2 regions of the Nocardiopsis sp. NPDC006938 genome follow, and region 2 is predicted to be linked to the other one. Evidence: riboswitches for the same ligand, from Rfam matches in the RefSeq annotation. Region 2 holds a riboswitch; the other holds the start of a gene.
The links. A riboswitch is a leader RNA that binds a small molecule or an ion and turns the genes downstream of it on or off. The one in region 2 is predicted to bind cobalamin.

Region 1: another riboswitch for cobalamin. It lies ahead of ACFYL4_RS22765 (CoA-acylating methylmalonate-semialdehyde dehydrogenase); the one in region 2 lies ahead of metE (5-methyltetrahydropteroyltriglutamate--homocysteine S-methyltransferase).

The regions. Positions count from the first base shown of each region.
Region 1 is NZ_JBIAGA010000017.1:122,701-126,147, forward strand. Features, by position in the region: gene ACFYL4_RS22760 (MFS transporter) at 1-1,130, opposite strand, end outside; cobalamin riboswitch at 1,296-1,416, shown strand; gene ACFYL4_RS22765 (CoA-acylating methylmalonate-semialdehyde dehydrogenase) at 1,444-2,943, shown strand; gene ACFYL4_RS22770 (acyl-CoA dehydrogenase family protein) at 2,940-3,447, shown strand, end outside.
Region 2 is NZ_JBIAGA010000001.1:196,366-199,812, reverse strand. Features, by position in the region: gene ACFYL4_RS00900 (polysaccharide deacetylase family protein) at 1-908, opposite strand, end outside; cobalamin riboswitch at 1,140-1,355, shown strand; gene metE (5-methyltetrahydropteroyltriglutamate--homocysteine S-methyltransferase) at 1,493-3,447, shown strand, end outside.

The DNA.
Region 1 (3,447 bases), on a different contig from region 2:
CCCCAGCTGACCGTGCGCATGGCGGCGTTCACCCGCCCGAGCAGGTGGTCCGGGGTGATGCGCTGGCGGATCGAGGTCATCGCGACCGCGTAGCCCAGCACCAGCCCTCCGCTGAGGAAGTACACCCCGGCCACCACCGGTGTGAGGGGGAAGGCGGCCACCAGCAGGTACAGCAAGCCGCTCCCGGCCAGGCACAGGGTCGGCAGCGTCCCGTGCGGCAGCGCGGAGCGCAGCCAGGAGACCAGTTGGCCGCCGACGATCCCGCCGATCGCGGCGAAGGCCATGAACAGGCCGAACCCGGCCGAACCCAGCCCCAGCGTGTCGCGGACGAACAGCACCTGGGTGGACAGCATGGTCGCGTAGGCGGTGTTGACGAACACCGCGATGACGGCCACGGCCCGCAGCAGGGGTTGACTCCACACGGCGCGCACGCCCTCGGCCACGTCCGCCCACACCCCGGCCAGGCCGCGCCGTTCGCGGGGGGCGGGGACGTCGGCGGCGCTCGGAGCGGTCGGCGCCACGGGGGCCGTCGGAGCGGTCGCGCGGACGCGCAGGAGCGCCACCACCGACACCAGCAGCGCGGCGATGTTGAACAGGAACGGGACGAACAGCCCCAGGGCCAGCACGAACCCGCCCAGCGGCCTTCCGGCGAACTCCTGCGCCACGATCGCCCCGGAGCGCACGTGCCCGTTGGCGCGTTCCAGCCGTTCCGGGGGGACCAGCGACGTCACCGTGGTCTCGGCGGCGGTGTCGTAACAGACCTCCAGGGCGCCGAAGCAGAACGCGAACGCCGCGAGCAGGGGGATCGACGCCCAGCCGGAGAACACCACCAGGGCCAGCAGCGCCCACAGCAGGAGTCGCAGGGTGTTGGCGGAGACCATCAGCGTGAGCCGGGGGACCCGGTCCACGAGCACTCCGGCGGGCAGGGCGAGGAGGAGCCAGGGCAGTCGGCCCGCCGTGGCCACGGCGGCGACCAGGGCCGCGTGGTCCGGGGCCAGGGAGGAGGCCAGCCACGGCACGGCGATCATCGCCACGCCGTCGCTGAGGTTCGAGGCCAGGGCCGCGGACCAAAACGCCCAGAACCGTCCGCCGAGCGGCGCCGTCGACGCCCGGGTCGTGGAGTCGGACACGGGGGGACCACCGACCTTTCGCACACCGGTGTCTCGGGCGGTTCCCGCAGGGGGCACCGGCACACGCCTCCACGCTAACCCCGCCCCTTCGGGCGCGCTTCGGCGGCGTCCGGGGACGGAACGTGACGGGATCGGGGGTTCGGGGGTCTGGATTTAGTAGGACGTCCAACTATATGGTGAGGGGGCCGTGGAGCGGGGAAGCTGGTGCGAATCCAGCACGGTCCCGCCACTGTGACCGGGTCGAACACCCGGAAGTCAGGCCACCGCTCGCGGCCGGAGATCCGTGTGGTCCACGAGGATGGAGCGAACACGCATGGTCAGCGAGCTGACGCATTTCGTGCATGGCAGGAACGTCCCCGGGCGGAGCGGCCGCTTCGGCGACGTGTACGACCCCAGCACCGGCCGGGTCCGGGCCCGGGTCCCCCTGGCCGACCGCGAGGAGACCGAGGCGGTCGTCGCCGACGCCGAGGCGGCCCAGGTCGAATGGGGTTCCTGGAGCCCCCAGCGCAGGGCCAGGGTCCTGCTCCGGTTCCTCCAGCTGGTCGAACCCGAACGCGAGTCGATCGCCCGGGCGCTGTCCGCCGAACACGGCAAGACCGTCGCCGACGCGCACGGCGACCTCCAGCGCGGCCTGGAGGTGGTGGAGTTCGCGGCGGGCATCCCGCACCTGATCAAGGGCGAGTTCACCGACAACGCCGGCACCGGCATCGACGTGCACTCCCTGCGCCAGCCCCTCGGGGTGGTCGCGGGCATCACCCCGTTCAACTTCCCCGCGATGATCCCGCTGTGGAAGGCCGCACCTGCCCTGGCCTGCGGCAACGCGTTCATCCTCAAACCCTCCGAGCGCGACCCCTCGGTCCCGCTCCGCCTGGCCGAGCTGTTCCTGGAGGCCGGGCTGCCCCCGGGCGTGCTCAACGTCGTCAACGGCGGCAAGGAGGCGGTCGACACCCTGCTCACCGACCCCCGGGTGGCCGCCGTCGGCTTCGTGGGCTCCACCCCGATCGCCGAGTACGTCTACTCCACGGCCACCGCGCACGGCAAGCGCGCCCAGTGCTTCGGCGGGGCCAAGAACCACATGGTCGTCATGCCCGACGCCGACCTGGACCAGGTCGCCGACGCCCTGATCGGGGCCGGGTACGGGTCCGCCGGGGAACGCTGCATGGCCATCTCCGTGGCGGTGCCGGTCGGCGAGGAGACCGCCGACGCCCTCGTCGCCAAGCTCACCGAGCGCATCTGCGGGCTGACCGTGGGGGCCGCCGACGACCCCGACGCCGACTTCGGGCCGCTGGTGTCCCGCGACGCCCTCGACCGCGTGGACGCCTACGTCGGTCTGGGCGTGGACGAGGGCGCCGAGCTGGTGGTCGACGGCCGCGGCCTGAAGGTCGCCGGTCACGAGGAGGGCTTCTTCACCGGCGCCTCCCTGTTCGACCGCGTCACCACCGACATGCGGATCTACAAGGAGGAGATCTTCGGCCCGGTGCTGTGCGTGGTGCGCGCCGCCGACTACGAGGAGGCCCTGCGCCTGCCCAGCGAGCACGAGTACGGCAACGGCGTCTCCGTGTTCACCCGCGACGGCGACACCGCCCGCGACTTCTCCCAGCGCGTCGACACCGGCATGGTCGGCGTGAACGTGCCCATCCCGGTGCCGGTCGCCTACCACACGTTCGGCGGCTGGAAGAGGTCCGGCTTCGGCGACCTCAACCAGCACGGCCCCGACTCCGTGCGCTTCTACACCCGCACCAAGACCGTCACCTCGCGCTGGCCCTCCGGGGTCAAGGAGGGCGCCGAGTTCACCATCCCGGTCGTGCGGTGACCTCCGCGACCACCGCCGAACAGCGCGCGCTCGCCGAGACCGCGCGCGCGTTCGCGGACCAGCACCTCGCACCGTTCGCCGTCGACTGGGACCAGACCAAGCACTTCCCCGTCGACGTGCTCCGCAGGGCCGCCGAACTCGGCATGGGCGGCCTCTACGTCTCCGAGGACGCTGGGGGGACCGGCCTGACCAGGCTCGACGGCGTCCTGGTCTTCGAGGCCCTGGCCACCGGCTGCCCGTCCCTGGCCGGGTACCTGTCCATCCACAACATGGTCGCCTGGATGGTCGACCGGTACGGCGACCCCGCCCAGCGATCCCGCTGGCTGCCGGGGCTGTGCTCCATGGAGACCCTGGGCAGCTACTGCCTCACCGAACCCGAGGCCGGGTCCGACGCCGCCGCGCTCAGCACCCGCGCGGTCCGGGACGGCGACCACTACGTCCTCACCGGCGCCAAGCAGTTCATCTCCGGGGCGGGCGCCTCGGAGGTGTACGTGGTCATGGCGC
Region 2 (3,447 bases):
CACGTGGTGTCGGGGTCGGCGCAGTCGACGGTGTCGTCGCGCGGGGCGAGCACGCCGGGCGCGGTGGGGGCGGAGCCGTCCTTGTCCGCCTCCGGGGCACGGTCGATCGTGAACGCGCGAACGCCCGTCGTGGCGGCCGCGCGCGCCCGCAGCCCGAACTCCGACAGCAGGGGCTCGGCCTCGTCCCGGGGGATGACCGCGTGCACCCGGCCCGCGCTGGCGGGGGCCACCTGGCCGGAGTCGAACTCCACCACCAGGTCGCCGTCGGGGTTGAAGCCGACGGAGTCGTAGAGCGCGCTGATCGGGTGCAGGGACGAGGGTACGGCGTCGGTGCCGGCCACCGCCTCGCGCACCCTCTCGTTGAGCTCGGCCAGTTCGGTCTGCCCCGCGATCAGTTCGCTGGAGCCGTGGACGGCGCCCGTGTCGGTCTCGTACCAGTAGGTGCTGTGCCCCTCCCTGGTCTCCTCGGAGTCGGTCTCGGCGGTGGTCAACCGAACCCCGAGGACACGGTCTTCGGCGGCGGTCAGGCCCCACTCGCCGACGAAGGAGCGCGCACCGGGGTTGGCGGCCTCGAAGGCCCGTACCTGGGTGGTGAGGGTGCGGTCCAGGAAGTCGGTCAGCGGCGCGGCGTGGGGCACCGCCGGGTAGGTGACGGTGACGTCGGCGCGTCCGTCGTGGGCGAGGGTCACCTCCTCGGTCCCGGGGACCGCGTCGGGGGAGACCGTGGTCAGTTGGTCGGGCTCGCCGGTGGCGGGGGGACCGTCCCCGCCCTCCGAGGAGTGATCGCCGGTGTCGTCCGCCAGGGCGCTGTCCTCCAACGGTCCTCTGGGTCCGGAGACGGACAGCACCAGTCCCAGCACGACGACCACCGCGGTCGCGACCGTGAGGAGGGGGTGGTCGGGAGCCATGGTCTGCCGGTCTTGCTGCTTCACCTGGGGTTCTCCACGTTCATCGTCAGACGAACGTTCGTGGGGGTGACGGGGGAGAGGGCCCCCACGCACGCTGGTTGTCGGGTGTGATGCCGCGAACACGGGGCGGGTTCACGCCGAGTGGGCGATGGCCACGCCGGGTGTAGGGGCAGAGGGGGTGCTCCCTATACTTGCAGCCGTGGAAGGTACACGCTCCGCCTTTGGTCTCCCCGAAATCCCTTCGGGACGGGTGTCGCGTGTCGAGAGAGGGAACCCGGTGCGAGTCCGGGACTGCCCCGCAGCGGTGAGTGGGAACGAACGTCGCCTAGAGCACTGGTGATCCGACCTGAGAAGTCGGGAACTGGGAAGCGGTGACCAGTAGGAGTCCGGCGGTCACGCCGGAGGTGCCCACGAGTCCGAAGACCTGCCTCCACCCGGCGGCGCACCCGTGCCGTCGGTGGTCCCGTGCCCCGAGGGAGGGCCGAGGGCGGAGACGATCGTACGCCGCGAGGCGTCCGTCGGCGTGTCCGCGTCCTCACCTCCTCGTGGTCGGTGCCCGGCTTTCGACGAGGGAGAGAAGCTCCATGCCCAGCACCCCGGCCTCCCGGCCGTCCGTGCGTTCCACCGTGCACGGCTACCCGCGCATCGGCCCCCACCGCGAACTCAAGCGCGCCAGCGAGTCCTACTGGAAGGGCGGCACCACGGCCGCCGAGCTCGACACGATCGCCGCCGACCTCCGTCTGGGCGTGTACTCCCAGCTCAGGGAGGCGGGCGTCGACGACCTGCCGTCCAACACCTTCTCCTACTACGACCAGGTGCTGGACACGGCGGTCCTGTTCGACCTCGTCCCCTCCCGGTTCGCCTCCCCGGCCCAGGCCGGGGACCGCGACGAGCAGCTGCGCCGCTACTTCGCGCTCGCCCGGGGCGAGCAGGGCGCCCCGCCGCTGGAGATGACCAAGTGGTTCGACACCAACTACCACTACCTCGTCCCCGAACTCTCCCCCAGCACCCGGCCGCGCCTGGTCGGTGACAAGCCGGTCGCCGAGTTCCGCGAGGCGGCTGAGGCCGGGTTCCCGACCCGGCCCGTGCTGGTGGGCCCGCTGACGTTCCTCCTGTTGGCCAAGGCCGCCGACGACGCTCCCGAGGGATGGGAGCCCATCGAGCTCCTCGACCAGCTCCTGGACGCCTACGCCCGGCTCCTGGCCGACCTCAGGGAGGCCGGCGCCACCGAGGTCCAGCTGGACGAGCCGATCCTGGCCACCGACGAGGGCCGCGCCTGCGTCGGTCACCTGGAGCGCGTCTACGACCGTCTGGGCGCCCTCACCGACCGTCCCGCGCTTTTGGTCTCCACCTACTTCGGCTCCATCGGCGCCGCCGCCCTGCGGGTGCTCAAGGACTCCCCGGTGGAGGCGGTCGGCCTCGACCTGGTCACCGACTCCGAGGGTGTCGAGGACCTCGCGGCCGTCTCCGGACTGGGCTCCACCCGCCTGGTCGCGGGTGTCGTGGACGGGCGCAACGTGTGGCGCACCGACCTGCCCGCCGCCGTGGCGGAGCTGGGCACCCTGCTCGCCCTCACCGACGAGCTCACGGTGAGCACCTCCTGCTCGCTGCTGCACGTGCCCATCGACCTGGACGCCGAGACGGCGCTCGCCCCGGAACTGCGGGCCGCGCTGGCCTTCGCCAAGCAGAAGGCGGGGGAGGTGGCCCTGCTCGGCCGTGTCCTCAGCGAGGGCGGCGACTCCGCGTTCGACGCGTCGGCCACGGGGACCCCCTCGTTCACCGACGCCCGTGTGCGGGCCCGGCTGGACGCCCTGGGTCAGGACGCCTACGAGCGGCCCGAGGACCGTGGGATTCCCACGGACACCACGCTCACCACGACCACCATCGGTTCCTTCCCGCAGACCGCCGAACTGCGCCGAGCCCGCGCCGCCCACCGCCGTGGAGAGCTGGCCACGGAGGAGTACGAGCGCACCCTGCGCGCGGAGATCGACCGCGTCATCGCGCTCCAGGAGGAGATCGGCCTGGACGTCCTCGTCCACGGCGAGCCCGAGCGCAACGACATGGTCCAGTACTTCGCCGAGCAGCTGGAGGGCTACGCGACCACCGAGAACGGCTGGGTGCAGTCCTACGGTTCGCGGTGCGTGCGCCCCCCGATCCTGTTCGGTGACGTCTCGCGCCCCGAACCGATGACGGTCGAGTGGATCACCTACGCGCAGTCGCGGACCGACAAGCCGGTCAAGGGCATGCTCACCGGTCCGGTCACGATGCTCGCCTGGTCCTTCGTCCGCACGGACCAGCCGCTGGGCGAGACCGCCCGACAGGTGGGTCTGGCCCTGCGTGACGAGGTCGCGGACCTGGAGCGCGCGGGCATCCGCCACATCCAGGTGGACGAGGCGGCGCTGCGCGAACTACTGCCCCTGCGCGAGGAGCAGCGGGCGGCCTATCTCGACTGGGCGGTGAACTCCTTCCGCCTGGCGACGTCCGGGGTGGCGGCGAGTACCACCATCCACACGCACATGTGCTACTCGGAGTTCAACCA